3 regions of the Geobacillus sp. FSL K6-0789 genome follow, and region 1 is predicted to be linked to each of the others. Evidence: riboswitches for the same ligand, from Rfam matches in the RefSeq annotation. Region 1 holds a riboswitch; each other region holds the start of a gene.
What was found. Region 1 has a riboswitch for S-adenosylmethionine ahead of NSQ51_RS04325 (methionine biosynthesis PLP-dependent protein). Riboswitches for the same ligand answer to the same signal wherever they lie in the genome.
Positions count from the first base shown of each region.

Region 2: linked by a shared signal. The riboswitch ahead of NSQ51_RS06575 (AraC family transcriptional regulator) and the one ahead of NSQ51_RS04325 (methionine biosynthesis PLP-dependent protein) in region 1 are both predicted to bind S-adenosylmethionine.
Region 3: linked by a shared signal. The riboswitch ahead of metK (methionine adenosyltransferase) and the one ahead of NSQ51_RS04325 (methionine biosynthesis PLP-dependent protein) in region 1 are both predicted to bind S-adenosylmethionine.

Region 1 is NZ_CP151966.1:810,670-820,727, forward strand. Features, by position in the region: gene NSQ51_RS04250 (DUF1657 domain-containing protein) at 147-353, shown strand; gene NSQ51_RS04255 (YhcN/YlaJ family sporulation lipoprotein) at 451-927, shown strand; gene spoVAC (stage V sporulation protein AC) at 939-1,418, shown strand; gene spoVAD (stage V sporulation protein AD) at 1,418-2,431, shown strand; gene spoVAE (stage V sporulation protein AE) at 2,433-2,789, shown strand; gene NSQ51_RS04275 (DUF1657 domain-containing protein) at 2,802-3,008, shown strand; gene NSQ51_RS04280 (DUF421 domain-containing protein) at 3,021-3,881, shown strand; gene NSQ51_RS04285 (hypothetical protein) at 3,902-4,072, shown strand; gene NSQ51_RS04290 (thioredoxin family protein) at 4,212-4,532, opposite strand; gene NSQ51_RS04295 (hypothetical protein) at 4,661-4,897, shown strand; gene NSQ51_RS04300 (YjcZ family sporulation protein) at 4,977-5,114, shown strand; gene NSQ51_RS04305 (stage VI sporulation protein F) at 5,241-5,498, shown strand; gene NSQ51_RS04310 (GNAT family N-acetyltransferase) at 5,616-6,050, opposite strand; gene NSQ51_RS04315 (YjcG family protein) at 6,047-6,571, opposite strand; gene NSQ51_RS04320 (alpha/beta hydrolase-fold protein) at 6,610-7,338, opposite strand; SAM riboswitch class I at 7,532-7,642, shown strand; gene NSQ51_RS04325 (methionine biosynthesis PLP-dependent protein) at 7,842-8,945, shown strand; gene metC (cystathionine beta-lyase) at 8,949-10,058, shown strand, end outside.
Region 2 is NZ_CP151966.1:1,247,823-1,260,406, reverse strand. Features, by position in the region: gene NSQ51_RS06620 (IS66-like element ISGst1 family transposase) at 1-736, shown strand, start outside; gene NSQ51_RS06615 (hypothetical protein) at 864-1,157, shown strand; gene NSQ51_RS06610 (pseudouridine-5'-phosphate glycosidase) at 1,211-2,116, opposite strand; gene NSQ51_RS06605 (carbohydrate kinase family protein) at 2,116-3,057, opposite strand; partial or broken gene NSQ51_RS06600 (YeeE/YedE thiosulfate transporter family protein) at 3,239-4,187, opposite strand; gene NSQ51_RS06595 (hypothetical protein) at 4,193-4,462, opposite strand; gene mscL (large conductance mechanosensitive channel protein MscL) at 4,612-5,007, shown strand; partial or broken gene NSQ51_RS06585 (YjiH family protein) at 5,090-5,257, opposite strand; partial or broken gene NSQ51_RS06580 (YjiH family protein) at 5,773-5,907, opposite strand; partial or broken gene NSQ51_RS06575 (AraC family transcriptional regulator) at 5,962-6,138, opposite strand; SAM riboswitch class I at 6,319-6,423, opposite strand; gene opp4A (oligopeptide ABC transporter substrate-binding protein) at 6,474-8,258, opposite strand; gene NSQ51_RS06565 (ABC transporter permease) at 8,272-9,180, opposite strand; gene opp4B (oligopeptide ABC transporter permease) at 9,202-10,170, opposite strand; gene NSQ51_RS06555 (ATP-binding cassette domain-containing protein) at 10,189-11,115, opposite strand; gene NSQ51_RS06550 (ABC transporter ATP-binding protein) at 11,102-12,127, opposite strand; partial or broken gene NSQ51_RS06545 (transposase) at 12,272-12,442, opposite strand; gene glpK (glycerol kinase GlpK) at 12,581-12,584, opposite strand, start outside.
Region 3 is NZ_CP151966.1:2,473,938-2,483,154, forward strand. Features, by position in the region: gene NSQ51_RS13045 (MFS transporter) at 1-998, opposite strand, end outside; gene NSQ51_RS13050 (hypothetical protein) at 1,114-1,278, opposite strand; gene NSQ51_RS13055 (YtzC family protein) at 1,411-1,674, opposite strand; partial or broken gene NSQ51_RS13060 (hypothetical protein) at 1,796-2,020, shown strand; gene NSQ51_RS13065 (class I SAM-dependent methyltransferase) at 2,131-2,718, shown strand; gene NSQ51_RS13070 (tetraprenyl-beta-curcumene synthase family protein) at 2,776-3,885, opposite strand; gene NSQ51_RS13075 (gamma carbonic anhydrase family protein) at 4,224-4,772, shown strand; gene metK (methionine adenosyltransferase) at 4,795-6,006, opposite strand; SAM riboswitch class I at 6,136-6,250, opposite strand; gene pckA (phosphoenolpyruvate carboxykinase (ATP)) at 6,469-8,055, shown strand; gene NSQ51_RS13090 (Rpn family recombination-promoting nuclease/putative transposase) at 8,180-9,082, opposite strand.

The DNA.
Region 1 (10,058 bases):
CTGCAGAAGGCGCCCTTTTTGTGCCCGGAAAGGCTGGAAAGGCGACAGAACGTTTTGCAGAAAATGACAATTATAATTTGGCGGCGAAAAAACCATTCTAAACATTGTCACCACCAATCTTACACCATATAAGGAGGACATGAATCATGACGGTTGCAACACAAGTGAAACAAACATTGGCGGGGTTAAAATCGGCTCAAGCGAGCTTCGAAACGTTTGCTTTGCAAACCGAAAACCAAGCCGCGAAACAGCTTTACCAACAAGCTGCCCAACAAACGCAGGCGGTCGTTGATTTGGTGAACTCGCGCATGCAAGAAATTCAAAACGAAGAGCCACAATATAAACAACAATAACCTTCGCTGAAGCGAATGGGATGGTTCAGGCGGAAAGGTTGGCACAGCACGCCAACCTTTCCCGACTTGGCGGAAATACATAAAAACGAATGGGTTGATGAAGATGAAAAAATGGTGGTTGGCGGCCGTCGTTGCGATGATCGCGGTCGGCGGCTGCGCCAAAGAAGAAACGGAACAAAAACAATCGCTGCAAGGGGCAAACCTACTGAGAACCCAAACGTCCGGGACGGCGAAACATGCGGAGCTGAACCAAGGTCCGGCCGAGCGGGCGGCCAGCTATTTGCGCGGGCGCGACGATGTTCGGGACGTGGTGGCGGTCAACAGCGTGGATCGGTTGCTCATTGCTTATCAAATTCCCCATATGAAGCGGTGGAGTCGAAAACAAATTGAGAAAGACATTGACCAAAAACTGCGCGACCTGTTTCCTGGCTATGATGTTGTTTCCTCGAGCGATTTGAAAATTTTTTGGAAGACGAAGGAATTAAAAGCCAACATGGACAATCGACGCTGGGATGAACGAAAAGTCAATCGGGAAATCAAGCGCATTGAAAAGCTAAGCAAAGAGCAAACATAAGAGGTGTCATTATGGCGAATGAAAAACGGAAAAAGCTGACCCCGGTTCAGCAGGAATATCATTTATTCGAAAAAGAGCGGGAAACGAAGCGTCCTATTGTTCGAAACTGTGTTTGCGCGTTTCTCGTTGGCGGAATCATTTGCACGATCGGGCAGGCGATCTCTTATTTCTATATGTACTTCTTTGATTTCACCGAGCAAACGGCAGGCAATCCGACGGTGGCGACGATGGTCTTTTTGTCGATGATTTTAACTGGGTTTGGCGTTTATGACCGGATCGCCCAATTCGCTGGGGCGGGAAGCGCCGTGCCGGTGACAGGGTTTGGCAACGCCGTCATCTCGGCGGCGATTGAGCACCGGACGGAAGGATTTGTGTTAGGCGTCGGATCGAACATGTTCAAGCTCGCCGGATCGGTCATCTTGTTCGGTACGTTTTCCGCCTTTGTTATCGCTCTTGTCAAAACGATTGCGACCCAGTGGGGGGGATTGTAATGCTGAAAGGGCACCGCACATGGGTGTTTGCGAACAAGCCGGCAATCATCGCAACAGCGGCGGTCGGCGGGCCGTTTGAGGCGAACGGCCGCCTCGCGGAAGACTTTGATCTTCTTCACGAAGATTTATGGCTCGGAGAGGAGTCGTACGAGAAGGCGCACCGCGTGCTCATGGAAGAAGCAGCGTTTCAGGCGATGGAAAAGGCCGGATTAGAGAAGGAAAACGTGCAGTTTCTCATCGCCGGCGATTTGATCAACCAGATGACGCCGACAAGTTTTGCCGCCCGAACGCTCGGCATGCCGTACCTTGGCATTTTTGGCGCCTGCTCAACCTCCATGGAAGGGCTTGCGCTCAGCGCTTTTATTACCAACTATGGCGGGGCAGACTATATCTTAACCGGTGCGTCAAGCCATAACACCGCTGTCGAAAAGCAGTTCCGCTATCCAACCGAATACGGCGGGCAAAAGCCGCCGACAGCGCAGTGGACGGTAACGGGAGCTGGCGTGGCGATCGTCAGCCCGAAAGGGGACGGGCCGCGCGTGACGGCAGCGACGATCGGCCGCGTTGTGGATATGGGGCTTGCCGACCCGTTCAACATGGGTGGAGCGATGGCGCCGGCGGCGGTCGATACGATTGAGGCGCATTTGCGCGACATGCAAATCGATGCATCGTATTACGATTTGATCGTCACCGGCGATCTAGGGCGAATCGGACGCCAAGTCTCCCTTGACTTGCTGCGTCAGCACGGCATTGACATCGATGAAGAGCGCTACCAAGATTGCGGACTTCTCATTTACCGTGACGGACAGCCGGTTTTATCCGGAGCGAGCGGGGCGGCTTGTTCCGCTGTCGTCGTTTACGGGCATCTCATCAAACGGATGCGCCGCGGCGAACTGAAGCGCATTTTGGCGGTGGCGACAGGGGCGCTGTTATCGCCATTGTCGTTTCAGCAAAACGAAACGATCCCGTGCATTGCCCATGCGGTGGCGATCGAGTACGGAGGTGAGGCGTAGCGTGTTGGCCATGTTTTTTTGGGCGTTTGTCGTCGGCGGGCTGATTTGCGTGATCGGGCAAATTTTGATGGATGTGTTTAAACTGACACCTGCGCATACGTTGACGATTCTCGTCGTCGTCGGGGCGATTTTGGATGGATTCGGTTTGTATGAGCCGCTCATTAATTTTGCCGGCGCCGGGGCGACGATTCCGATTACGAGCTTTGGAAACGCGCTCGTTCACGGCGCGATGCAAGAGGCGGAAAAACACGGCATTATCGGCGTATTGACCGGCATGTTTGAAGTGACGAGCGCCGGCATCTCCGCGGCGATCGTCTTTGGGTTTATCGGGGCGCTCTTGTTCCGCCCGAAAGGATAGGAGGGATCTTCCATGACCGTTGCTTCGCAGGTGAAACAAACGTTGGCGAGCTTAAAAGGCATTCACGCTGGGCTGCAACAGCTGGCGCTCACTTCCCAGGATGAAACGGCGCAGCGGACGTTTCATGAAGCGATGCTTGCGACAGAGGAGATCATCGCGGACATCAAAGACCGGATCGGCCGGCTCGAGTTCGAGGAGCCGCAATATCACGGAAAGTAAGGAGCATGATCGATGCCTATATGGTTAGAAACCGCCATTCGTTCGATTTGCATTTTAATCGGGTTGTTTGTGATCACCCGCATTCTCGGCAAAAAGCAATTATCAAAATTGTCGTTTTTTGAATACATCGTCGGCATTACCGTCGGCGATATTGCTGGAACGATGTCGGTCGATTTAGGAATTTCGTTGCAAGAAGGCATCACCAGCATTTTGATTTGGTCGCTGTTTCCAGTGGCTGTCGCTCGTCTCTCGCTGCGCAACAAGAAATTTCGCGATTTTGTCGAGGGCAATTCCACGGTTTTTATTAAAAACGGCAAAATTTTAGAGGAAAACTTGAAACGGGAGAAATATACGGTTGACGAGCTGCTCGAACAGCTGCGCAAAAAAGATGTGTTCCGCGTCGCCGACGTCGAGTTTGCGGTGCTTGAGCCAAACGGCGACTTGAACGTGTTGCTGAAGCGGGAAAAGCAGCCCCTCACCGTCGGAGATGTGTTCCCAAACCCACCGCGGGAAAAAGAGCCGCAAACGGTCATTATGGACGGCATGATTTTGGATGAGCCACTCGCTACGATGGGGCTTAGCCGCGGCTGGCTGAAGGAACAGCTTGACAAACAAGGAGTGGCGATTGAAAATGTGTTTCACGCCCAAGTCGATTCATACGGACAGCTGACGATCGATTTGTACGATGATAAGATCCAAATTGCCGAGCCGCAGGAGAAAAAGCTGCTCTTGGCCGCGATGAAAAAAATGCAGGCTGATCTGGAGCTGTATGCGTTGCAGACGAATTCCGAAGAGGCGAAGGCGCTGTATGAACGAAACGCCGCAAAAATGGCAGAGCTTGTGCAAAAAGTCGAACCGCTCTTACGAAACTGATGACACAGGAGTAAAAGACGATGGAAGACAAACGGATAAAAACGACGGATGAGGAAATTCAAGTCCAATTGAAACCAAACGACCGCTCCGAGCGGACGCGGACGACCGATGAGGAAATTTCGATTGAATTCATGTTTGACAGCCCGCAGCTGATGCGCCAGCCGAAAGACTACGACGAAACTGAATATTGACGGCTTCCGTTTCCACAATCAGCGATCCATAAGGAGCTGTCTGTTCATTCGCATGGCTGTCCGAGAAGGAAAGCTTCCTTCTCGGACAGCCTCTTTTTGTTGCCCTTCTTCTCTGGCGAGGCAAGGATGCCGCCCCGTCTTACTCCGGCAGGGACTGCAAAAAGGCGCGCACTTCTTCCGGCGTTTTCGCATCAGCGCTATGCAGATGGGCGATTTTTTCCCCGTTTCGGAACACAAGAAGACTTGGAATGCCAAGCACTTGGTACTTATCACTAATATCTGGAAACTGATCTCGGTCGATTTCGAACCAGTCGTACTGCCCGTAATCGCGGATGATGTCATCGATGAACATGTTCAGGCGCACGCAGTCTGGACACCAAGTTGTGTAAAACTTCATAATCGCTGGCTTATCGCCGGAAATGGCCGCCTCGAATTGCTCAACTGTTTCAATTTGTCTCACATTCGTTCCCTCCCTTTCATGTTGCCGTTCATCTTTACTTTACCATATGGCAAGGCAAAAAAAGAACGGGGACGCCTTCACCTCGGGCAGTCGTTTTTGCATACAACAGTAAGAAAGGAGGGGAAAGTGTGAGCAAAGAGTTGGAAAAAGCGCTCGAAAATTGGGTTGCGTCGCGCAAAGAAGGGCATGAAACGTTCATCCGCCTGTTTGAACAATGGGGAAAGGACTTTAACAAACAGCTGCAAGAAATCGAAAAATTGAACAATGGATTTTTAAAAAGTGTACAAGGCAACTTGGACTACATCGAGCAATGGTTTGCGAAGAAGGAGCGGGAATTTGCCGAGCTGTTCCGCCGATTTGGATGACAAAATGGCCTTTGCGCCCATACGCTCCGCTAAGCCGGTGAATACGATACAGTAAACGGAGAAGGAGGTGAACATTATAATGGGCTTCTGCGGTTATGGTTATCCTTACGGCTACGGCTATGGCGGTGGCTATGGCGGTGGCTATGGCGGTGGCTTTGTGCTGATTGTCGTGTTGTTCATTTTGTTGATTATTGTCGGCGCGGCATTTGTCGCCTAACGGAAAAAGCGAATGGGATACGGGCCGTTTCGGCGCCACGGAGCGGCTCGTATTTTTCTTTCCCTAATTTGATGCACGCCGAGGCGGGAGCATCATACGATATAGCAGGGAGAAGGAGGCAGAACGATGGATCAGCAATTTTTTAAAAACATCGAACAGAAAACAGGTGTCAATATGAAAGACGTTTTTGAGCTCGCCAACTCGCTGCAAAACGCCAATTTCAGCGATGAAAAAACGGTGCGCCAAGTGGTGAAGCGGGTGGCGCAAATTGCCAACCGGAAAGTGCCAAAAGAACTTGAGGACCAAATCGTCAAGGCGATCGTCCATAACGGCAAACAAATTGATTTGAACACGATCGCCAATATGTTGAACAACAAAAAGTAAGCAAAAGGGAGCTTGCGTGCGCACAGCTCCCTTTTGCTCTGCTTGGCTCAGGAGAGCGAAACGATGTTCGATGATCCCAAGCCTTGGATCAGTGTAGACGAGGCTGTTCTATGGCCATCATTCGAGTGATTTCACCATCGTGACATGTGGGATGCCGGCGTCCATAAAGACGCCGGAGACGGTCGTATAGCCGAGCTTTTGGTAAAACGGTTCTGCGTGCGTCTGGGCGTTCAGTTTCGCCGTTTTCGCCCCTTTTGTTTTCGCAAGCTGCTCCAACGCCTCCATCACCATCCGGCCGACGCCGCGGCCGCGGTAAGCCGGCAAAACGCAGATGCGCTCCGCTTTGCCAACCCCTTCATCGACCAGGCGAAACCGGCCGGCTGCGACTGCTTGTTCGCCATCGTATAGGACGAGATGGAACGATTCATGTTCAAATGCATCGATTTCTTCTTCTTCCGGCACGTTTTGCTCTTCGATGAATACAATCCGACGGACGCGCAACGCGTCTTCATACAACGCGCGGTCTTCCGTTGTTCCAATGGCGACGTTCATTCTCCCGTTTCCTTTCCTCCAACGATAAAGGTTTCATAGACAGTCCATGATCCGTTCTCGAGCTGGTAAAGAAGGTGGAACCGGTCGACCGTCTCTTCAAAATGGACGTTTTGCAGCCGCAGTTGGCTGTAGACGTCAGCGTATTCCGCATTCGGCAAATCGCGGCCAATTGTAATGTGCGGCACGAACACGAATTCCGGCTCCCCGGCAAACAAGCCGCTGTGCAGCTGCTCGTGCAACCGTTCCAGCACTTCGTTTGGCTCGACTTTCAAATAAATGATGTGGCTTGTCGGGTAAAACGAGCTGAATTTCGTCACTTTGATCGGAATTGGCTCCGTTTCCGCTGCGATGCGGCGCAGCTCTTTCGTCATTTCTTTGATTTGCTCCTCATCCGCCTCAAACGGGTATTTTAATGTAATGTGCGGCGGGATGAGGGCGTAATGGCTGTCGTACCGCTTCCGGTACGAGTTGGCGAAGTCTTGAATCCGCTTTGGCGGAAAAATGACAATGACGTACTTCATTCCGCTTTCCCTCCTTCAGATGGTTCGTTTGCCGTTATTTACAGCGACAAAATGGCCGATACCGCCCGGGGCACATCCGGCTGCCAATACGTCCATGCATGCCCGCCGGCAAATTCATGGTACGTGTAGGGAAACCGCTTTTCGATCAATAAGTCCCGTGCGGCCCGGTTCGGGGTGATAAAATCGCGTACATGGCCGTCCGTCGTTTTGACCGCCGTTTCTTCTGCGCCGACGGAATGGTAAAGGGAAAGAAGCGACGGGGCGCGGAACGCGCGGATGCGTTCGAGCACTGAGTCGTCAATGTAAGGAGACTGCATGGCGATTTTTCCAAATGTATGCGGATACAACAGACCGGCTAGAAGCGACACGGTTCCTCCCAGCGAATCGCCAATCAGCGCTCGTCCTTTGCCCATTTGATATGTCGGCAGCTCGCGATCCAAAAACGGCGCGAGCTCATGGGCCAAAAAGCGGATATAGGCTTCGTTTTTTCGACCGGCCGGGTGGTATTTCTCGTAGCGGTCGCTGACGTTCCGGTACGGGATGCCGACAACGATCGTTCGGTCGATCGTTCCTTCGTCCATGAGTGTCTCGATCACGGTTTTGATTTTTCCGTACATAAAATAATCCTTGCCGTCTTGCGCGATTAATAAAGAATATTTATGCAACGGAGAAAAATCGCTTGGCAAGTAGACAAGCAACCCGATTTCTTCTTGCAGCTCCCTGCTGTAAAGCGTATAATCGCGCATCGTTCCTGATGCTGTCGCCATGATCATCCTCCATGAAAGCGCAAGTTCACTTGTTATTGTAACATATTTAGGCAAAAAGATGTTAACGAAGGGCTCGAATTTTTCGTGAACTTGCCGAACATTGGTGCCGGCAAAAAAAATGACTTGCAAAAATGACCGGAATGCGTTACATTTTTTAATAAATTAACAATTAACAAAATTAAATACGCAGCGGTTCTTATCAAGAGAAGCGGAGGGAACTGGCCCAATGAAGCTTCAGCAACCAGCCGCCCGACGGCCAGGTGCTAAATCCAGCGAATTGAGCATTCAATTCGGCAGATAAGAAGAAGCATGACCATGTTCGTATGGAAAAGTCTTCTTCTTAGAAGACTTTTTTTATTTACTCAAGCGGCCGCTCCCTCAACCGAGAGGCGTCGAGGATCAAGGCCCTCGGCTGCTGCTTGACCAACAGCGGCGCTTCGTTGGGCGTTAAGTGGTTGGCCGTTGATCCATGATGGAATTTTCAACAGAAGGAGAGAGATGAGGTGGATAAACTAGAAACGTTGTTAGCGCAAATTGGCAACCGGAGCGAAACGGTGACGGGGACGGTCAACCCGCCAGTTTATTTTTCCACCGCCTACCGTCATGCCGGCATCGGGGAGTCGACCGGGTTTGACTATATCCGCACCGGCAACCCGACGCGCAAAATCGTCGAAGAAGCGATCGCGAGACTGGAAGGCGGCGACCAAGGCTATGCGTTCAGCTCCGGCATGGCCGCCATTCAGACAGTGCTCGCCTTGTTTGAGAGCGGAGACGAGTTTCTCGTATCGGCCGACCTTTACGGCGGGACGTACCGCCTGTTTGAGCGCGGCTGGCGCAAGTACGGTCTCGGCTTTCATTACGTCGATTTTGCTGATCTCGCTGCGGTGGAAGCGTGTATCACCGAAAAAACGAAAGCGATTTTCCTGGAAACACCGACGAACCCGCTTATGCATGAGACCGATATCCGCGCCGTCTCCGAATTCGCCAAACGGCATGGGCTGCTGCTGATCGTCGATAACACGTTTTACACGCCGGTGCTCCAACGCCCAATCGAACAAGGCGCCGATATTGTCATCCACAGCGCCACGAAATATTTAGGCGGCCATAACGACGTGTTGGCTGGCCTTGTCGTCGCCAAGGGCGAGGAGCTCTGTCAACGCCTGACCGAGTATCAGAACGCCATCGGCGCGGTGTTGTCGCCGTTTGATTCGTGGCTGTTGATTCGCGGGATGAAAACGCTGGCGCTAAGGATGCGCCAGCATGAAGAAAACGCCAAGCGCATCAGCGCCTTTTTGCGCGAACATGAAGATGTCACTGATGTGCTGTATCCGGGGAGAGGCGGGATGCTGTCGTTCCGGATTGCCGATGAAAAGTGGGTGAACGGGTTTTTAAAAAGCTTGCGCCTCATTACATTCGCGGAAAGCCTGGGCGGAGTCGAAAGCTTTATTACGTACCCAGCGACGCAGACGCATGCGGACATTCCTGAGGAAATCCGCATCCAAAACGGTATTTGCAACCGGCTGCTCCGCTTCTCGGTCGGCATCGAACATGCGGATGATTTAATCGCCGACTTGGCGCAAGCGTTCAAACACATGAAAGAGGTGTAAGCGATGGAACGGGAATGGTCGTTTTCAACGAAACTGCTCCATAATGAATGGAAAGTCGATCGCCACACGGGAGCGATGAGCGTGCCGATCCAGCACGCCTCCACGTTCCATCAGTTCGATTTCGCCACGTTCGGCAAATACGACTACAGCCGCTCCGGCAACCCGACGCGCGAGGCGCTTGAGGAAACGATCGCGGCGTTAGAAGGCGGAACGCGCGGATTCGCCTTCGCTTCTGGCATGGCGGCCATTTCGACGGCGTTTTTGCTCTTGTCCCGAGGCGACCACGTCCTCGTGACCGAAGACGTCTACGGCGGCACGTACCGGATGATCACGGAAGTGTTGACCCGCTTTGGCATCGAGCATACGTTTGTCGATATGACAGATTTAAACACAGTAGCGGAAAACATTCGTCCGAACACGAAAGTCATTTATATGGAAACGCCGTCCAATCCGCTGTTAAAAGTGACCGATATTCAAGGCGTCGTCAAGTTGGCGAAGGCGCATGGCTGTTTGACATTCTTGGATAATACGTTCATGACGCCGGCGTTGCAGCGGCCGCTTGACCTTGGCGTCGATATTGTCCTTCACAGCGCCACGAAATTTTTAGCCGGCCATAGCGACGTCGTCGCCGGATTGGCCGTGGTGAAAGATGAAGAGTTGGGAAAAGAGCTGTACAAACTGCAAAACGCGTTTGGTGCCGTTCTTGGCGTCCAAGATGCGTGGCTTGTGCTGCGGGGATTAAAAACGCTCCACGTTCGGCTGAAGCAGTCGTCCGAATCCGCCCTGGCCATCGCTGAGTATTTGGCGCGCCATCCGAAAGTGGAAGATGTGTATTATCCAGGGCTTTCGCACCACCCAGGCCATGACATCCAGCGCCATCAGGCGGCCGGGTTTGGCGCTGTGCTGTCGTTCCGTTTAGCCGATGAAGAAGCGGCTCGGACGTTCGTCCGAAACGTCCGCTTGCCGGTGTTTGCTGTCAGCCTTGGGGCGGTCGAGTCAATTTTATCGCACCCAGCGAAAATGTCGCATGCGGCGATGCCAAAAGAAGAGAGGCTCCGGCGCGGCATTACCGACGGCTTGTTGCGGCTGAGCGTCGGGCTTGAGGATGTCAAC
Region 2 (12,584 bases), 440 kb from region 1:
CGCCTTACTTGAATCCAACATCCTGCATGTCGATGAAACGAGTTTGCGCATCAATGGGAAACTCGCATGGGTGCATGTCGCGTGTACATCGAGATATACATACTTGGCTCCTCACGCTTCTCGTGGAAAAAAAGCGACCGATGAGATCGGGATTCTTCCCCGATATGAAGGGACGATGATGCACGATGCGTTCGGTACGTATCCGAAATACACACATGCCACCCATGCCCTTTGTCATGCCCACCATTTGCGTGAGTTAAAAGGATTCATCGAACAGGGGCATACGTGGGCGATGCGCATGACCACGTTTCTGTTAGCCGCCAAGCAAGCCGTCGAAGCCCATCACGGTGCACTTTCCGAAGAAGAAGCGAGACGGTGGGAACGAGTGTATGATCGCATCCTAGAAAGAGCACAACACCGATTAGAAACGATGACGCCTCTTCCGAAAAAAGCACTCGCTTTTGTTCGACGCCTTCAAAAACGAAAGGAAGAAGCGCTGCGTTTCTTACGTGAAGTACATGTTCCCTTTGACAACAACCAAGCCGAACGCGATCTTCGCATGGTCAAAGTCAAAGAGAACATTTCGGGTACGTTTCGCGAAGAAACATTCGCGCAGTCGTTTTGCATCGCAAGAAGCATCGTTTCCACACTGACGAAACACGAAAAAAACGTGTGGGATTCGTTATGTCTTCTGTTGGCAGGCGAAACGATCGATCGAGTTCTTTCCGCTACCTAGGGCATTTTCTATGACCGAAATGCCCTATTTGTGCTGGGCTTTTTTATACACTAGCACTGGGGTGAATAGTTACGAAAAAACGATATTGGCGCAAATTTTGCAAGTGCTGGATTTGTACGCGGCGGATATGCGCAAGCAGTTCGAAGCGCTCCATGAGAAATTCGACTCGCTCCAACGCCAAGTCCAAGCGTTGAATGAAAAAACGGATGAAATGGACAAGCGCATCGAGGAGATGGATGGACGGTTTGAGCGGCAGATTGCCCAGTTGGAGCGCACCGTGAACGAACGGTTCGAACGGCTCGAAGCGAAACTCGGCCACATCCGCGTCGAACCAGTTGAAACACAAGAAACGGTCGACTTCCACTCCGTCAAAATCGCCCAGCATGATCGAAAAATCCGCCATTTGCTTCACGCTCGATAAATCCTCCACTGCCATCATGCCCCCGCCTTTCCATCAAGGCGGGGGCGTTCGCATCAAGAAAGCTCTCGGGCAAGGTCGGCCGCCAAGGCGGCGTTGTTTTTCACTAAGGCGATGTTTGCTTTTAAGCTTTTGCCTCCGGTTAACGTTTTCACATGGTCAAGCAAAAACGGGGTGACCGCTTTGCCGGTGATGTGCTGCTTTTCTGCTTCCTTGAGCGCTTGTTCGATGATGGCGGTGATATACGACTCCTCGAGCTCCTCTTCTTTTGGGACGGGATTGGCGATCACAACACCGCCGTTTAACCCAAGCTTCCATTTCGTTTCGATGAACTGGGCGATTTCTTCTGCGCTGTCGAGGCGATAGTCGACGCGAAACGGGCTCGTCCGCGAATAGAACGCCGGCAGGACGTCCGTCTGATAGCCGATGACCGGAACGCCGTGCGTCTCGAGGTATTCAAGCGTCAACCCTAAATCCAAAATTGATTTTGCCCCGGCGCAGACGACCGCGACGTTGGTGCGCGAGAGTTCCTGCAAGTCAGCCGAGATGTCCATCGTCTGTTCGGCGCCGCGGTGCACGCCGCCGATGCCGCCGGTCGCAAATACGCGGATGCCCGCCATCTGGGCGCAAATCATCGTCCCCGCCACGGTCGTCGCCCCGTGTTTCTTCATGGCGACGACATACGGCAAGTCGCGGCGGCTCACTTTTTCTACATCGCGGCTTGTCCCGAGCTGTTCAAGTTCGTCTTCGGTCAACCCGATTTTGATGTTTCCGTTTAAAATGGCGATCGTCGCCGGCACGGCGCCGCGGTCGCGGATGATCTGTTCAACCGCTTTCGCCGTTTGCACGTTTTCCGGATACGGCATGCCATGCGAGATGATCGTTGATTCTAAGGCGACAATCGGCTTTTGTTCTGCTTTAGCTTGGGCGACTTCTTCGGAAAAGACGAGAAAATCATTCATCACTTCGTTCCCCCTTCGCGAAAATACCGCGCATAGGCGGCTTGCAACAGGTGTTCATTCAAAGCGGGATGCACCGTTTCGGCCGTTTGCAGCGTAAGCGCCGCGCTGCTCATCCCAAAGCGGCAGGCGTCTTCCACCGTATGTCCGCCTAAGACGCCGTACAAAAATCCAGCCGCAAAGGCGTCGCCCGCTCCGGTGGCGTCGGTGACCTCAACCTTCGGCGCCGCAATCGCTTCTGTTTCCCCTTGCTTGGTGGCGTACGCGACGCCGTTTGCGCCGCGCGTGACGACAACGTTCTGGGCGCCGGCGTGAAGGATCGCTTTCATGATGTCGTCCGTATGCCCATCTTTTCCCACAAATGCCTTCGCCTCCGCTTCATTCGTGACAAACCACGTCACACCAGACAAATCGCTGGGCAATCGCTTCACTTTTGGAACCGACACCGTCACAACACAAAGCGGGATGTCCTCTTGGCGGCATTGTGCAATCACCGAACGAATGACAGCCTTCGGGAAATTCGTGTCAAGCACGACCGCAGAAATCGGACCGAGCCGAGTCCATTGCTGCTTTAGCCATTCTTCCCCTACTGTATCATAAATGGCCATATCCGCCAAGGCGAGAACCATCTCGCCGCGTTCATCGAGCACCGCTGTATACGTCCCGGTGTTCGCTTTTGGCGTTCGCACGATGAAGCTCGTATTGACATATCGGCTCGTCACGTCAACGAGCCACTGTCCATCGCGATCATCGCCAACGGTGCTGACGAGCGAAACAGGTTGAGCAAGCCGTCCTAAGTTTTCGGCGATGTTTCTCGCCACCCCACCCGCGGTTTGCGTCGTGGTGACGGGATGGGACGTGCCGAGCTGAAACGGCGCAAGCAGCCGCGCCTTTCGGTCGACGTTCGCCCCGCCAATGCAGACGATCGAGGCCGCTTGCCGCATGCCTTTTCCCTCCTCTCCCAATGAACACCGCTGTCCTCCTTCCGCTCTCCCAAAACAAGGAAAACGATTTCAAACAAGCAGGCAGCTGCTCTTGTCGAAGCCTCACTGCCCATTGTACCATATGCCGTCCTGCATAAAGAAAGCATCTCGCCAACATGACGGGATGCCGATGTTCGAACGTTTAGTTTTTGTACGCGCAATACGGACGCAACTTGACACCGATCAAGCTGCCAAGGAAAGCAAACACAAACCAAATCCAACCATGGACGCTGAAGGAAGCGATGCCGCTGAAATACGCGCCGATGTTGCAGCCGAACGCCAGCCGGGCGCCGTATCCCATCATCAGGCCGCCGATCAGCGCACCGATCGTCATGCGCGTCGGACGCTTCCACTGAATGGGTTTTGTATAGCGGCCCGCGAGCGCCGCCGCCAATAAGGCGCCGACCATCAAGCTGATGTCCATCACAGTCGTTGTATCGTAGTAGAGTGGATTCGCGAGCGCCTGCCGTTTCGCTTCATCTTGCCAGTACGCCCAAGCAGTCGGATCGACGCCAAACAGCTGCACGAACTTCGCTCCCCAAAGGGCGAAGGCGGACGTAATGCCCCAAGGCTTGCCGCTAATCATCAGCACAAGCGCGTTCGTTACAGCCAAGAGCAACGCCCCGACCAGAAGCGGCCACGGCCCTTTGTAAATCGCTTTCCAGCCATGATGGTTCTCAAGCGATGCAGCAACGCGTTGGCCGTGGCGTCGTTTTTCCATCACCGTCACCGCATAGTAGACGACCGCAAGCAAAACCAACTGAAGCAAAAACCCTCCCAAGGGGCCGAACTCGCCAATGAACGAGAACGGCTTCCATTGCGGCATCTTCGCCCACACGTCAAAGTGGGTCGTCGCAATGACGGAGCCAGCGATGAACCCGATGAGCGTCACGATGCCGTTCGCATCGCCCCCCGCCGATATGGTACAACGTCCCCGACGCGCAGCCGTCGCCAAGCTGCATGCCGATGCCAAACAGAAAAGCGCCGACGATGACCGATACTCCCACGCCAAATACATACCCTGACACCGGGTGCCCGAGCACTGAGCCTTTCACGAGCAGCGGCAAAAACAACGCGCTGGCTGCCGCCATCATGATCATCTGTGCCCGAATGCCTTCCCTTGGCGGTATAGAATAAACTTTCGCCAGGCGGATGTAAAGCCAAAATGCGCCTGGTACAATACAAATCCACCAAACGCTCCCAGCACATACAAAAGCGCCTGTTGCCAGGAAACACGGCTATATAAGAACAACGTGCCACCGATCAATATGAGGATGGAGACCGCAATAATCCACGCAGTCGGATGTTTCGGGGCGTTCGCTGCTTGTTTCGCGCGAACGTCTCGTTGTTGTGCGGTCACTTCCACGATGCGTTCCCCCTTTTGTTTTGGTTGATGAACGTATTCTATAATATATAAAAACCAATTGATTTGCTACGATTTAAGCTAAAAAGTTTCAATGTTGCGGCCGGTCGGGTATAATAGCAGACGAACATTTTCTTCGGAAGGAGATGACCATGTGGAACGAGTTTAAAAAATTCGCCGTCCGCGGCAATGTCATCGATTTAGCCGTTGGGGTGATCATCGGCGGGGCGTTTGGCAAAATCGTTTCCTCGCTCGTCAATGACATCATCATGCCGCTTGTCGGGCTGATTCTAGGCGGCATCAATTTCAGCGATTTGTCTTGGAAAGTCGGCAAAGCGGAAGTGAAATATGGGGCGTTTATCCAAACAGTCGTCGATTTTTTGATCATCGCGTTTTCGATTTTCCTGTTTGTGAAATTGATCAACACGCTGTATGAACGGGTGAAAAAGCAGGAAGAGGTGAAGGAAACCGCACCGACGCTGACGAAAGAGGAGGAGCTATTGACAGAAATTCGCGATTTGTTAAAGCAGCAGCGGGAAACGACGTGAAAGCCTGTCTGGAAGATGGACAGGCTTTCATGGCGCTGAAACTTCTCAATCGGGTTGATGGAATGGCGGCGAACCCGAAAATCGCAGCCAACAGCGGTTCAGGGATTTGCAACAGAAGGGTGAATGGGTAGAACAGGTAACCCAACCAGTCAAACACCGGCGTATATTCAGCGAGCAACAGCCCGATCAGTCCGACTGACATAATGGACGGCAAAATGCCCATCATCATGATGAAGCCATCGCGCAAGTTCTCCCATGTTATGAGTAATGTTAAAAATGGTAAAAAATATTAAAGAAATATAATACCTGAATCCGTGACAGCAGCTCATCAAAAGCACCGGAAAACGTAATCATATCAAGGGTTTAGCCCAGTTTCGGATGTTCACTTATTGAGTGAAAAGCAAAAAGTGTGATATTTGTTGATTTATCAAGCTTTCTCAGCAGTTTGAACGCGTTTTTATCACGGATTCAGGTAATAAAAAACATTACTCTTTACTAAGATACGGATATCTTAGATGGCTGTAACACCACAGCCTCTACTCCATAGCTTTTGTTAAAAGCATTTGGAGATACTTTTTTAATTATTTGATAAGCTCCATTCACGTCTGCATTTATTAAAATCCCTTTATTGGATTTAAATAAACCTCTTTTAATTCTTCTGTTTTTATTATAATTTTCTTTGGTTGGAGCTTCTCCGTCTAAAAATGATGTTCCGCTTGTATAAGACTCTTCAGTTACTATTAACTTAATCCCAACTTCTTCACATGTCACGGATACAGTGGAAAAGCCGGTAGCGATGATCGCCGCTTCTTTCACGGTATATTTGCCTTCTTTGAACACTTTATTAGTGATCAATAACCCAATGGAGTAGCTGCCGACAAAGGAAGCGACGGCGTCGATCAAACGGCGGGCATCGACGGCTTTTGTCATTAAGAAAAAGGCGGTGCCTGGCAAGTGGAACAACCGATATAAAAATAAAATCAATTCTTGAACGATGCGATACAAGACGGGATTGTACAAAATGTCTTGAAAAATGCGCATATACTCCCGCTCGGTTCCGCCGCGGTCAAGGCCGTATGTTTTCATAAACCGGCGGATTTGTGCCAAGATGCTTGTCAGCCGCCGCCTTAGAGTCAAACCGGATGAGCTCCGCCTGCACACAGCGCATGACACAAACGGAGAACGCTGCGGCAGGGAGATGAGCGGCCATGCAAGCACGGAGCGAAACCGCCTCCTCCACTGTTTCTCCTTCACCTCCCATCGACAAAAACCCCCTTCGCCTCGGAATGAGGCGAAAGGGGTCATGAGCCGTTCTTATCATCCAAAGCGAAACCGCTTTGCGGGTGTTAGCACCTTGCCTGCGGCAGGTTGCTGTGGGGTCATCAAGCCCGTTCTCTCGCCCACTCTTGATAAGACGTATGCAATTTATCTTCTATCTTATCGTACATCATCAAAGGCAACAATCGTCATTGTTCGACTTCCGGTTGCTCGGACGTGACGCCGACATCTTTCCACGTCAGTTTCGAGCTCGGGTCAACCGTAAAGTTGGCGACGCGGTTGTTGACGGCATAAATGGACAAACCATACAACGTCGGGATGACCGGAACTTCTTCGTTCATCAGCTGTTGCCATTCACTGTAAATTTTCCGGCGATACTCCTTGTCAAACGCCTGCTCGGAATGGCCTTTTTCCAGCAGCTCATCATTTTTCTCGTTCACCCAACGCGAGTAGTTGAACATGGCGTTGCGGCCGTACAATCCGTACGGGTCGACGTCCGTTCCAGTTGACCAAGCGGCGGCGTAGACATCCACTTTCGGATCGTCTTTTTCGACCATATCGTAGAAGGAGTTGAACTCCGCCAAGCGTCCGTCTACAAGCTGAACATCGAGACCCACATCTTTCCAGCATTGCATATAAAATTTGGCCAGCGGTTCAGCGATGTCCCCACCGCTCATCGCCAAGAAGTTGATCTTGAATTTTTTGCCGTTTGGATCTTCGCGGAGGCCATCGCCATCCACATCTTTATATCCCGCTTCATCCAGCAATTGTTTCGCTTTTTCCGGATTGTACGTATACCCTTTGATGGAACTGTCATGATAGCCCGGGAACGACGGCGGAATGAGCGTGTTCGCCGGGAAGCGCAAACCATGATACAGGCGGTCGGCCACCTCTTGGTTGTTGATGGCGTACGCCATGGCTTGGCGCAGTTTTTTGTTTTGGAATTTCGGATTGTCCATTACGTTTTCCTGCTTTTTCGCATCCCAATGGCCGAGTTTAAAGCCGATATAGCTGTACGACAAACCCACTCTACCGATAAACTGAATGTTTTTCGTCCCTTTCGCGTTCAAATATTGGTCAGTCGGGAACCCAGCGACGTCAATTTCGCCTTTTTTCAGCGCTTGCAGGACGACTTGCGGGCTGACGACTTTCAAAATGACGCCTTCCAAGTTCGGTTTGCCAGCCCAGTAGTCATCATTGCGAACAAACTCTACCGACTCGCCCGGAACGATTTTCTTCACTTTAAACGGACCGAACCCGATCGGTTTTTTCCGGATTTTATCCGATTTCGCCAAGTCTTTGATCGGAATGTCTTTCAAGTAATGCTTCGGCAGCGGATACGCCCAAATGCCAGTCAACACCGACGGATTGGCCTGTTTCCATGTGATCGTCAACGTCTTTTTGTCGATGACTTTAATGCCGGAAATTTTATCCGCTTTGCCGCTGTGATATTCTTCCATCCCGACGATCCCTTGGATGAGCGCATCGCCATAGCGGACGCCGGTGTAATCTTTATGGCCGATGACCAAATACGCATACTCCAAGTCTTCAGCGGTCACCGGCTGGCCGTCATGCCAATTCACATTGTCTTTAATATGGATTGTCATCGTCTTTTTATCATCCGACAACTCATACGTGGCAGCCCCATCATTTGTAATTTCATAGTCACCGTTCGTCCGGAAAAGCGACTCGTCAAAAAATTGCAAAATCTCTGCGTCGGGCGCTCCGGTGTAGAATGCAGAGCTGAGCATCCCTTCAAACGGCGTATCGGACACAAGGCCGTATTTCAACACGCCGCCATCGATGATTTTCCCGTCGTTTTTCACCGTCATCGGGAATTTGCTGATGTCTTCCTTCTGAGCCGCCGGTTTTTCGTTATTGTTGCCCTTTCCGCTCGTTGTGTCGGATTTGCCCGTGCACCCGGCGAGCACGAGCAAGAGCGCGGCGAGAGCCGCCAGCCATTTTCTCTTCACATTTTCTTCCCCCTTATCCTAGTCGTTGTCTTGCATCAGCCGCACGTTTCAGCGCTTGGCCGATGAAATTTATGCACAGCATCATCACTAAAATAAGCAATGACGCAGGCAACCAAACCCACCATTTGTTTTGCAAAACATCCGGGTTGGTCGCATAGCTGACCAACGTCCCTAAGCTCGGCGTGCTCTCCGGCAGCCCGAAGCCAAGATACGTGAGCCCGGACTCGATGCCGATGTTGCCCGCCAAATTTAACGTCAAATTGACGATAATGATCGAGCTGAGGTTGGGCAAAATTTGAAAAATAATGATTTTCCAATCTGGCGTGCCGAGCGTTTTTGACGCGCTGACATAATCCAGCTCGCGCTCGGTCAGCGTTTTGGCGCGGATCAGCCGGGCTTTGCCCGTCCACAAAAACGCGCTCATGATCAAAATGAACGTCAATACATTATATTTAGGCACAATGGCGACAAAAACAATAACGAGCATCAAAAACGGCAGAACGAGAATAAAATCGATGATGCGCATAATGACATTGTCAATCCAGCCGCCGAAATAGCCGGCCACCAATCCGACAATGAGGCCGATCGCCCCAGTGATGAGCGTAATGGCCAGCCCGATCGTAAACGAATTGCGGGCGCCGATGATGAGCTGGCCAAACACGTCGCGCCCTCCGTAGTCTGTGCCAAGCCAGTGTTCCGCTGACGGCGGAGAATAGATGGAAAGAAAATCCACTTTCACGATTTCCTCTTGATCCAAAAAGAGCGACACGCCATAGACGATCGACAAAAGGATTCCTAAAATGATGAGCGAACCAAGCGCGAGCCGATCCCGAACCACCTCCCGCCACATGATCGAAAAGGCGGAAGGGCTTTTCTCGATGTTCGCTCCGGCCGGCGTTGGGCCGCTGATTTCCGCTTTCATGTCAGCTGTCTTCCTCCTTCCCTACTCAATCTGGATGCGCGGGTCGACCGCACTCAAAATGATGTCCGACAACAGCGTGCCCACCAGCGTCGCCAGGCCGGAAATCATGACGAGCGCCGTCACGACGCTGTAATCCCGCTGCATAATCGACTGCGAAAACAGCTGGCCAAGCCCCGGATAGCTGTAGATCGACTCCAAAAACACGGAACCGCCGACAAGCCCGGTGATCTCATACCCTAAAAACGCCGCGATCGGCAAAAACGAATTGCGCAAAATATGGCGCCAATAGATGTGCCGCTCCGGCACGCCTTTCGCCCGCGCCGTTTTCACGAAATCTTTCACTTTCGTATCGACGATTTCGCTGCGCAAATATTGAAGCGTAACGACCGTGTTGATGAGCGCTCCCGACAACGCCGGAAGCATGAGATGGTTCAATTTGCTTAAATAGTAAGCGAGCGTCCCTTCCTCGACCTGAACGTCCACGCTGCCGCCGGTTGGAAACCAGCCAAGGTGAAAACCGAAAATAAACAGCATGATCAAAGCAAAAATGAACATCGGCGTGGCAAACCCGAGATAGCTGTAGCCGACGATCAGCTTATCAGCCCATGTATCTGTCCATCGCCCCGACACGATGCCAAGCGGAATGGCAATCAGGTACGTCAAAATTAAAATCGCCGCCGACAGCAACACCGTATTCCCGATCCGTCCGGCCAGCAGATCAGTGACCGGCTGCTGGTGGATATAGGAAAGGCCGAGATCCCCTTGCAGCATGTTTTTCACCCAACGGATGTATTGAATATGTACCGGATCATTCAAGCCAAGTTTTTCCCGCATTTCCTCAAGCGTCTGCGGATCCATTTTCGGGTTGGCCGCCAGCTGCCCCGTCAGCGCATCGCCCGGCATCGCCTTCGCCAGCAAGAAAATGAGGACGCTCAGCAAAAACAATTGCGGAATCATAATGAGGATTCGCCGTAAAATAAATTTCAGCATCTTCCCGTCTCCCCCTCTTTACGGAATGGCCACCGAGTGCGTCGGCGAAATCGGCTTGAGCGGGTGAGCCCGGCCGTTTTCATCAAAATAGCGGGAATACGACTGCTCATATTCTTTTTCCACTTCGCGGCGAAGCGCCTCCTGCCGGCCGCGTTCGCGCGGATCGGCGTTCGGAATGGCGGAGAGCAGACGTTTCGTATAAATATGTTGAGGATTCGTAAAAATCTCCTCGCTCGTCCCTTCCTCCACGAGCCGGCCGCGGTACATAATGCCGATGCGGTCGCACATATGCCGAATGATCCCTAAATCATGGCTGATGAACAAATACGTCAGCCCGTACTCCTGCTGGATTTCTCTCATGAAATTCAACACTTGCGCCTGCACCGACACATCAAGCGCCGACACCGGCTCATCGGCGATGATGAGCTTCGGATTGAGCGTGAGCGCCCGCGCAATGCCGATGCGTTGGCGCTGTCCGCCGGAAAATTCATGCGGATATTTGTAAATCGACTCCGCGCTCAAGCCGACCCGCTCTAAAACGTATTGCACCTTCTGCCGCTCCTCTTGCGGGGACAGGCGTTCAAAATTGCGGAGCGGCTCGGCGACAATGTCGAGCACACGTTTGCGCGGATTGAGCGAAGAATACGGATCTTGGAAAATCATCTGGATGTCTTTCCGATACGGATGAAACTCGCGGCGGCGAAGCTTTGTCAAATCCGTCCCTTCAAACAGCACTTCCCCGGCCGTGGCGCGGATCAAACCGATAATCGTGCGCCCTGTCGTCGTCTTGCCGCAGCCGGACTCGCCGACGAGCCCGTACGTTTCCCCTTTGTTCAGCGTGAAACTGACATCGTCCACCGCGCGGACATGGTCGACCACCCGGCGAAAAAAACCGCCGCGCACCGGATAGTATACTTTCAAATGGTTGACGTTAAGAAGCGCCATAGCCGATTCCACCTACCGTTTGATCATCGGGAAAATAAAAATGTTGGTAACATGTGCAACGCACCCAGTGCCCCGGCTCCACTTCCCGCAACTTCGGATCCGATTCGTGCTTATCCGCCCCAATCCAGCTGATGCGCGGCTGGAAGCGGCAGCCGCGCCGCGGCAGTTTATGCAGCGGCGGAACGATCCCTTGGATGACGTGGAGTCGTTCCTTTTTCGTCTGCGCAGACGGGATCGACTGCAACAATGAGCGAGTGTATGGATGAAGCGGACGGTGAAAAATGGTATCGACGTCCGCTAACTCAACGATTTCCCCAGCATACATGACCGCCACACGGTCCGCCATTTCCGCCACCACCCCCAAATCATGCGTGATTAAAATAATGCTCGTTTTCATTTGCTGCTGCAACTCTTTGAGCAGCCCTATGATCTGCGCCTGAATCGTCACATCAAGCGCCGTTGTCGGTTCATCGGCGATGAGCAGGGCGGGCTCGCAGGCGATGGCGATCGCGATGACGACCCGCTGCCGCATCCCCCCGGACAACTCGTGCGGATAACGGTGGTACACCTTTTCCGGCTCCGGAATGCCGACTTTGCGAAGCAAAACGATCGTTCGCTTCTTTTTTTCGGCTGCTGACAGCCGCAGATGGTAATCCATGCTTTCTTCGATCTGCCGGCCGACCGTCATGAGTGGATTGAGCGCCGTTAACGGATCCTGAAAGATCATCCCGATTTCTTTGCCGCGGATGCGATTGAGTTCGGCAACGGAGAGCGACAGCAAATTTGTCCCTTTAAAGTGCAGGCGCCCCTCAATTTTTGTCTTTTCGGGCGGGTGGAGACCCATGATCGACAAAGCGAGTGCGCTTTTGCCGCAACCCGACTCCCCGACGAGAGCGACGACTTCGTTCTCTCCGATCGCCAGCGAAACGTCGTCGACCGCCGCATAATAGTCATCACCGATGCGGAAAGAGACTCGCAGCTCCTCAATTTCCAATAACGTTTGCTTTGCCAATGTGTCCTTCTCCCTTTTGTTAGTATTACTAGTTAGATAATATTCTATCATTTTTTTTTGTAAATTCAATTAGTATTCTATCATTTTTTTCGTAAATTCAATATTTATAGAAAGGTTCATCACCAAAAGTTGTACTTGCACCTGTCATGAAAGTATGTTAGCTGTTTCTAGCCGAACCCGCCATGCAAAACGCTGGATATTTCTGTATCCGTATCCCCGACGTTTCATCAGCTTGATCTTGTTATTTGTTCCCTCCATTTTCCCATTTGAATAAGGGGATAAAATGCACGATATGATTTCGTCTGTTCGTTTCAACCACTATTTTTTGGACAATAAATAAGCAGATGCTCCACGAAAGGAACATCTGCCTAAGCAATGAACAAAAAAGTGGAAAAGGACACAGCTTGACCGCGGCCGCCCATTTACGATCGATTATTGCTTTGTTCCCTATAGTTAT
Region 3 (9,217 bases), 1.5 Mb from region 1:
CCTTGGTAAAACCCGGCTCTCCCCAGCGGCGCCAGCTCGTTCACCACCGCCGGAATCGCCGGCCAGACGATCATTTCGGCGATCGTGAGCACAACCATCGACGTCGCAAATTGCAAAAGTGAATCCGCGCCAAACAATATCGCAAACGAGACGGTGAAAACGGCGAACCCGATGGCGATCTGCCGCTTCATCCCCGGCATAAAGCGGCGGACCAACGGCGCCAACAGCGGCTGGCCGAGCACGATCAAGGCGCCGTTGATCGTCCAAAGCAAGCTGTAGTGATGAACCGGAATGGAAAGCTCGCGCGTATAGGCGGCGATCGTCGTCGACCATTGGACGTAACTCATCCAGCATAATCCATAGCCGGCGCAAAGAAGGACAAGGGCGCGGATGTGCGCCCGGGGCGCCCCGTCCCCCGTTCGGCGCTTCCGCTCTTTTCTCCGCAGCGGCGGAAGCGGCATGCGCCGCAGCCCAATGACGACCGTCGCCAAAAAAGCGGCATACAGCCAAACGTTCGCCCAAAACACGAGCGCAAACGAATGCGAGGCGACAACGCCGCCAAGCGCCGAGCCGGCGGCGACGCCGATGTTTTGCGCCACATACAAGGCGTTGAATGCCCGCCGTCCCCCTTCCGGCCAAACCGCCCCGACATACGCCGACGCCGCCGGAAAGACGACGCCGTTGCCGATGCCGACAAGCGCCAGCCAGACGGCATAATGCGGCCAACCATGCCAGACGCCCAAACCGACAAGCGCCGCCATCGTCAGGCACGCTCCGGACACGAGCGTGCGAAACCCGCCGATCCGGTCAAACAACATGCCGCCGAGCAAGCTGCCAATGACGCTGCCGCCGGAGTTGAGCATCAGCACCGCTCCCGCTACGACGAGCGGCTGGCCGAGCTGTTCATGCAAATAAATGGTATTTAGCGGCCATAAAAACGACGCTCCTGTGACATTGAGCGCCATGCCGACAAGCAGCCACCAAAGAGCACGGGGCATCGGTCATCATCCTTTTCGTCTGCTATTTCGACTCCCAAACTAATTGTATGTGGGAAAGCGAAAAAAAGCAATCAAAAAAAGAGGGCGGCATGGCGCCCTCACAGACAGCGGCGCGTCACCCGTTCCGCTGCTTGGAGCGGGCCGGCTGGCCACCTGTTTGTTCATACTGTTTTTTCGCCAGTTTCACCGGATCAAAGTCTTGGCCGAGTTCCAAATCGTTATTGTTGTGACCGTTGCGCGTTTTTTGCTCCGGGTTCGTTTGTTTCAGACGTCGCTTCATTCCTTGTTCCTCCTTGTGTTCGCCATCAAGCAGACAGCCGCCCTGCGGTTGCTTTCCGTTTCACCGGTCAGGCAACATCCGCTTGTTATGCACCAGGACCTTCGATAGCGGCCATCGTGCAAAGCTCTTGTTTCATCGGTCAAGCAAAATCATCTCGTTTTGCAGCTGCTCAAGCTGAAGCCGCATCCGATGCAGCTGTTCCCGCTGCTGGGCGTTGCAACTTCGCGCCAAGTGAGCCAAATCGTTGACTGTCTGCTCAAGCATTTGCTGGGCGTTTGTGTATTCCGTGATGTTGTAGTGCTCTTGCTTTTGCGCTTCCGTATATTGTTCTTTCGCAAAGCGGATGACGTCTTCGCACCGCTGCAAAAATTCTTCCACCGATTGTCTTGTCGCCATGCGCTCACCTCTTTTCATGATGTTCCCTCATCTTTACTATGCGCCGACGCTTTCATCTGTATCACGTCAATGATTGGCAACAGTCGCTTTTTGCCGCCATCCGTGGTACAATGCAAGGATGATGCCATTTCAGCACAAGGAGAGAACGGCCGTGACAAACGCAATCCCATTTCCATATGCCGCCGACGGAAAACGGTATCACACATGGAACTGCCATTTGCGGCAAACGTTCGGCCAAAACGTGTTCAAAGTCGCCCTTGACGGCAGGTTTGACTGCCCGAACCGCGACGGAACGGTGACGTATGGCGACTGCACGTTTTGCAGCGCCGCCAGATCGGGCGATTTTGGCCCGATGTGGAGCGTCAACAAATGGGAAGGGCTAAACGCCATTGACGCTGAACTCAAGCGGCGGGACAGCTTTCAAGGAAAGCGGCGCGAACAGGGGGTGGCAAACGCATGGCCATCATGAATATTTTGCCGTTTGCCCGCTTTTTGCTTGATCAAGCAGTCAACGAAGGCGACATCGCCGTCGATGCGACAGTTGGCAACGGCCATGACACCGTCTTTTTAGCCGAGCTCGTCGGGGAGCGCGGGCATGTGTTTGGTTTTGATATTCAAGCCGAAGCGATCGCGGCGGCCAGAGCCCGCCTCGCCGAACACGGGCTGGACGGGCGGGTGACGCTGTTTCAGACAAGCCATAGCCTGCTGCTCGAAACGCTCCCCGACTCCGTTCACGGACGCATCGCCGGCGCCGTGTTCAACCTCGGCTATTTGCCGGGCGGCAATAAGCAAATCGCCACCCAGCCGGAATCGACGATTCAAGCGGTCGAGCAGCTTCTTTCCATCCTAAAGCCGGGCGGCATCATCGTTCTTGTCGTCTACCACGGCCATCCGGAGGGAAAGCGCGAACGCGACGCGCTCCTTGATTACGTCCGCTTTCTTGATCAACGGCGCGTCCATGCCTTGAAATACGAATTCATCAATCGGCAAAACAACCCGCCGTTTTTGATCGCACTCGAGAATCGGGCGGATGGGAGCGCCTGATTCCGTCCGATCCGCCGACGAACCACTGCTCTCGCCAGTACAAGCAAACGGCTGCCCTTACGAAAAGGACAGCCGTTTTTGTTGCTCCTGCCAAAAGCGGTACGCTTTTCCGTTCCAATAAAAAAACATCGACGCCGCCCCGCCGGCGCGGACGAGCCGGCGCGCCAGCCGGTGCAGACCGCGTTGCTTTTTCACCTTGGCATCCGACAAATACAACCCAAGAAGCCCTCGGTGAATAAGGCGGTGAAACTGGCTGTGCGGAAGGGCGCCGACATGGCGGTCGGCCTCTTCGATGAAATGGCAAAGCCGCTCAAGCATCACCGTTTCATTCGGATAGTAAAAGCAAAAATTCAAATCGCCGCCGGCTCGATCTTCCTCTTGATCGATCAAATAGTCGAGCAAAATGTGCAGCCCTTGAATGTATGGAAAATAACCGTCGCGCACTTGTCTCGCCATCTCCGGCGGCAGCGATTCGCCAAACGCATAGGCGACGAGGCAGAAAATACCGAGCGTCGAACCGGAGCAGGCGGAAAACTCATACCACTCCATCGGCGGCAAGGCGTCTTTGTATTGCGCGAACCATTTCTCCAGCCGCGGCACCCGCTCGCTCGCTTCGACATGTTTATGCACTTGCAAGTCGCAATAATATCCGGCCAATTCATGCAAAAATGGGGCGATCGTCTCATAATGGCGCACCGTCTCGAGCACCTCTTGGCACGTGCGGACAAGCGCCGGCAAATAGCCGCCGTCTTCCTGTTCGCGGCGATGTCGGTAATAGTTCGACGGCTCGGCGCCGATTGTCAACGCGTCCGGCATCGAATCGTGCAAGGCGCGAAAGTCGAGCGGATCGAGCGAGGTGCTGCGGTCGCACAAATTATCCAAATAATCGCTGATCGTCTGGTAAGCCACGATAAAGCGGATGCAATCCTCCATGTTTTCTCCGGCCAAAAGCGCCAAAATGGAGCCGCCTTCGCAATGGAACGTTTTCGACGCGATGCTCGCCAAGGCCTGGCGCCGAAGCTCCGGGTCGGGAATGCGCTCGGCCTGGCGCCGCCAATAGGCAAGCTCGCGGTGGACAAGCGGAAGCACGTCACGATACACCATTTTCATCAAGGCGATGGGGTTTTTCGGAATGTTCAATCGGTTCACCTCAGGTGCAAACACCATGGTCTCGTCTCCTAGCATTTCCATCTTATCGGCAACCAAAATTGTTTCGCGTCTGAACAGCTTGCGATCTCGTCTTCCAGTATTGCCATCAATGCGGCCGGGGCAAATCATAAAAGGGTTGGCGACGGAATGAAAAAGCCGCTCAACAACGGTTCTTCTCACGTTGAGAAGCTTTGTGAAATCGGATCTTCTTCCCCGATCCCAACCACTCATCGGGCGAAACGAAACGTTTTTCACCAATCCCGATTAGGCGCGCTCGCTTTCGTTGGCGATTTGGACGCAGCGTTGTACAATACATGGTGAACGATCGATTTTGCAACAGAAAGGAACGAACGCCCATGATTTACCCATACAAAGGCAAAACGCCGCAAATTGCCGCCTCCGCCTTTATCGCCGACTATGTGACGATCACCGGCGATGTCGTGATCGGCGAAGAGACAAGCATTTGGTTCAATACCGTCATTCGCGGCGATGTGGCACCAACGGTGATTGGCAACCGGGTCAATATTCAAGATAACTCAATTTTGCATCAAAGTCCAAACAATCCGCTTATCATTGAGGACGGGGTGACGGTCGGCCATCAAGTCATTTTGCACAGCGCCATCGTTCGCAAAAACGCGCTCATCGGCATGGGCTCAATCATTTTGGACCGCGCGGAAATCGGGGAAGGCGCGTTTATCGGCGCCGGCAGTTTAGTGCCGCCGGGCAAAAAAATTCCACCCAACACGCTCGCCCTCGGCCGACCGGCGAAAGTCGTCCGCGAACTGACGGAAGACGATATCCGCGAAATGGAGCGCATCCGCCGCGAATATGTCGAGAAAGGGCAGTATTACAAAGCGCTGCAGCAACAGCGGACATCGTGCGCCGACAAAAAAGAGCTACCGTGATCAGGCAGCTCTTTTTCTTTCATCACTTGTCCGCCAGCGCCAGCGCTTGTTCTCTCAGCGTCGTCGCTTTATCAGTGCGCTCCCACGGCAAGTCGATGTCCGTACGCCCAAAATGGCCGTAAGCAGCCGTCTGTTTGTAAATCGGGCGGCGCAGGTCAAGCATTTTGATGATGCCCGCCGGGCGGAGATCGAAGTTGCTGCGCACGACCTCAATCAAAATGTCTTCCGACACTTTGCCGGTGCCGAACGTATCAATGGAAATCGATACCGGACGGGCGACGCCGATCGCGTAGGCGAGCTGCACTTCGCATTTGTCGGCCAGTCCTGCCGCGACGATGTTTTTCGCGACATAGCGGGCCGCATACGCTGCCGAGCGGTCGACTTTCGTCGGATCTTTGCCCGAGAACGCGCCACCGCCGTGGCGGGCGTAGCCGCCGTACGTATCGACGATGATTTTGCGCCCCGTCAACCCAGCATCCCCTTGCGGACCGCCGATGACAAACCGTCCTGTCGGGTTGATGAAATAGTTCGTGTTCTCATCAAGCAGCTCCGCGGGCACGACCGGCTTGATGACCTGCTCTTTAATGTCGCGCTCGATTTGCTCTTGCGTAATTTCCGGATGGTGCTGCGCGGAAACGACGATCGTATCGACGCGCACCGGTTTGCCGTTTTCATCGTATTCGATCGTCACTTGCGTTTTCCCGTCCGGCCGCAAGTACGGCAAGACGTCCGTTTTACGCACTTCCGCCAATCGGCGCGCCAAGCGGTGCGCAAGCGAAATCGGCAGCGGCATCAATTCTTCCGTCTCATTGCAGGCGAACCCAAACATCAATCCTTGGTCGCCGGCGCCGATCGCTTCAATTTCCTCATCAGTCATCTGACCTTCGCGCGCCTCGAGCGCCCGATCCACCCCCATCGCAATGTCCGGCGATTGTTCGTCAATCGACGTCAGCACCGCGCACGTATCAGCGTCAAATCCGTATTTGGCGCGCGTGTAGCCGATCTCCCGGATCGTATCGCGGACGATGCGCGGAATGTCCACGTATGTTGATGTCGTGATTTCCCCGCTCACGAGCACCAGCCCGGTCGTGACGCTCGTTTCGCAGGCGACGCGGGCGTTTGGATCTTTTTCCAAAATCGCATCCAAAATGGCGTCAGAAATTTGGTCGCAAATTTTATCCGGATGTCCTTCCGTCACAGACTCTGAAGTAAACAAGCGGCGTTTGGCTGACATTCGGTTTGTTTCCTCCTCTTGGCATAATGTGGCGACACGGAACTCATTTCCCTTTTTCCCTTCGCAATATAAAAAACCTTTCCTGTAACGGCTGAGGAAAGGTCATGGCAATCGTATTGCTTCCTTTCACTCTTATCGTTCAAGGACTGCGCCTTGCCACAGGTTAGCACCATTTCACACATGTCCAGTTGTGACGGTTGCTGGGCTTCATCGGGCCTGTCCCTCCACCGGCTCGGGATAAGAGTATCCGTTCAATGACTTATCTTATCGCAACGGAATCGGCAAAGTCAACTATCAAAATTCATTTTTTATCATTTCCAGCCGCGAAAATTCTTTCCTCAAGGAAATCGACACATTGGGCAAAATAAAGTTTGAAAAACCCACACAATTAGTATGGACTATTAATAAAAATGTGTTATACTATTTTCAAGAGTGATTACAAAAAGAAGGCGGGTTTTGAATATGGGGATCGCAAACATGACGAATAAGCTTGATTTATTGCTACAAAAACCGTACGTACATCACCAATTGTCCGTCGCCGAGCTCGTCGAGAAAGTCCTGCAACGGAACGAAGGACGGCTGACCCACACCGGAGCCGTCGCGGTGACAACCGGCAAGTACACGGGGCGGTCGCCGAAAGACAAATACATCGTCGAAGAACCGTCCACGAAGCAAACGATCGACTGGGGAACGGTCAACCAGCCGATGTCTCCGGAAACGTTTGAGAAACTGTACGACAAAGTGCTCGATTATTTAATGAAACAAGATGAACTGTTCGTCTTTAAAGGCTTTGCCGGCGCCGATCCGAAATACCGGCTGCCGATTCAAGTCGTCAACGAATTCGCCTGGCACAACTTGTTCGTCCATCAGCTGTTCGTCCGCCCGAGCGCCGAGGAGCTCGCCGCGCACGAGCCGCAATTCACCGTCATTTGCGCGCCGAACTTTAAAGCCGACCCGAAGGTGGACGGGACGCGCTCGGAAGCGTTCATCATCATCTCGTTTGAACGGCGCACCGTGTTGATCGGCGGCACCGAGTATGCCGGCGAAATGAAAAAATCGATTTTCTCGGTCATGAACTATGTGCTGCCGGAACAAGGCATCCTGCCGATGCACTGCTCGGCCAACGTCGGGCAGGAAGGCGATGTCGCCCTCTTTTTCGGCTTGTCGGGAACGGGAAAAACGACGCTCTCGACCGACCCGAACCGCCGCTTGATCGGCGATGACGAACACGGTTGGTCAAGCCGCGGCATTTTCAACATCGAAGGCGGCTGCTATGCGAAATGCATCAACCTATCGCGCGAGAAAGAGCCGCAAATTTTTGACGCCATCGGCTTCGGCGCGGTGCTCGAAAACGTCGTTCTCGATGACGCGACGCGGGTGCCGAATTACGACGACGGCACGCTGACGGAAAACACACGCGCCGCCTACCCGCTTCAGGCGATCCAAAACATCATCGACCCGAGCGTCGCCGGCCATCCGTCCACGATCGTGTTTTTGACAGCCGATGCGTTCGGCGTCCTGCCGCCGATCAGCAAGCTGACGCGCGAACAGGCGATGTACCATTTCTTAAGCGGCTACACAAGCAAGCTCGCCGGCACCGAACGCGGCGTCACCGAACCGGAAGCAACGTTCTCAACGTGCTTCGGCGCACCGTTTTTGCCGCGCCCGGCCGTTGAGTACGCGGAAATGCTCGGGCAAAAAATCGCCGAACACAACGTCCGCGTCTTTTTGGTCAACACCGGCTGGACAGGGGGGCCGTACGGCGTCGGAAGCCGCATGAAGCTCGCCTACACCCGGGCGATGGTGCAAGCCGCCGTCGAAGGGGAGCTCGACAACGTCGAAACGGTGCAAGACCCGATTTTCGGCCTCGCCATCCCGACCCGCGTCCCGGGCGTGCCGGATGACGTCCTGCAGCCGCAAAACACATGGGCCGACAAACAAGCATACGAACAAAAAGCAAAAGAGCTAGCGCAAAAATTCCGCGCCAACTTCCAAAAATTCGCCCACATCGATCCGTCCATCGAAAAACTCGGCGGACCGCTCGTGTAACAAGAACCCAGCCGGACAGGGAGCCGTTCCCTGTCCGGCTGTTTTTTCGAACGCATAAAATGATTGTCGTCGATCCCCCGGGATTTTTGTACGATTGGAGGTCGACGACAATGCGAAGGCGGGTTTACTTCTTCAGCTGTTCAATCTTTTCCGCCGGCAGCCCGGTCAGCTCGTGGATCGTGTCGACATCGTACCCTTTCGCCAACATTTTCTTCGCGATGTCGATTTTCCCTTCCTCAATCCCTTTTTGGCGCCCTTGCTTCATCCCTTGTTTGACTCCTTGTTGAATTCCCTTTTCCATTCCCCGCTGTTCGTACGAGACGATGAGCTCCATCACTTGCTTCGCTTCCTTCGTCTCCATTTGGCTCACCTCGTTTCGCAGTTGGATTTCCTCCGCTTCGGACAACCGCAAATACGTTTCAAAAAACCCAAACAACAGCCGCTGCTTCGCCTCATCGAGCTCAAGGCGGACTAGCATGCGCAAAAACTCCTTTTTCACTTCCACCTTCTCGCTTTCATTATACCCCATTTTGCTTAACAAGGCGGCGGCAACCGGATTGTCACGGCGGATGTACTCGCGCCACGGCAGTTTGCGCAGTTCCACCGTCAGAAAGCGGAAGTCGAGAACGGTCAAAAACGGAAACTGGACGACCAATGAGGAAGGTTCATCGTGGTGTTCATCATAGCTGAAGATGGCGATCGGAAGAATGCGGCGGCGGTATTTTTGAAACAAGCGGCTGAAGTAGAGGAACATTCGCTCGGGGAAGGTCCGCTGTGCGTAGCTTTGGTGTTCGACATGGACGATGATGAGCCCTTCCTCCCCCTTCATCTTCGTTTCGACCAACAAGTCGACGCGATGCTTCTCTCCGGCCGTCACGTCGGTAAACAGTTCTTCTGTGAGGAAAGAAAGGTGGCGAACGTCGATGTGCTCGTACACGTTGGGAAAGAAAAGAAGCAAAAACTCTTCGAAAAACGTCGACAGCAGCTCTTTGAACAACCGGTCGTGATCGATTCGCGGTTTGGCCACGTTTCCCCTCCTTGCGGCATCGAATTCATCGTATGATATTCGCTCTCCGCGGCCAAACTCCTTCTCCTCCCCCCTACTTTTTTTATGGTATGATCAAACGTCGCACAGGAAATCCTCAAGCAAAGGCTATTTTTA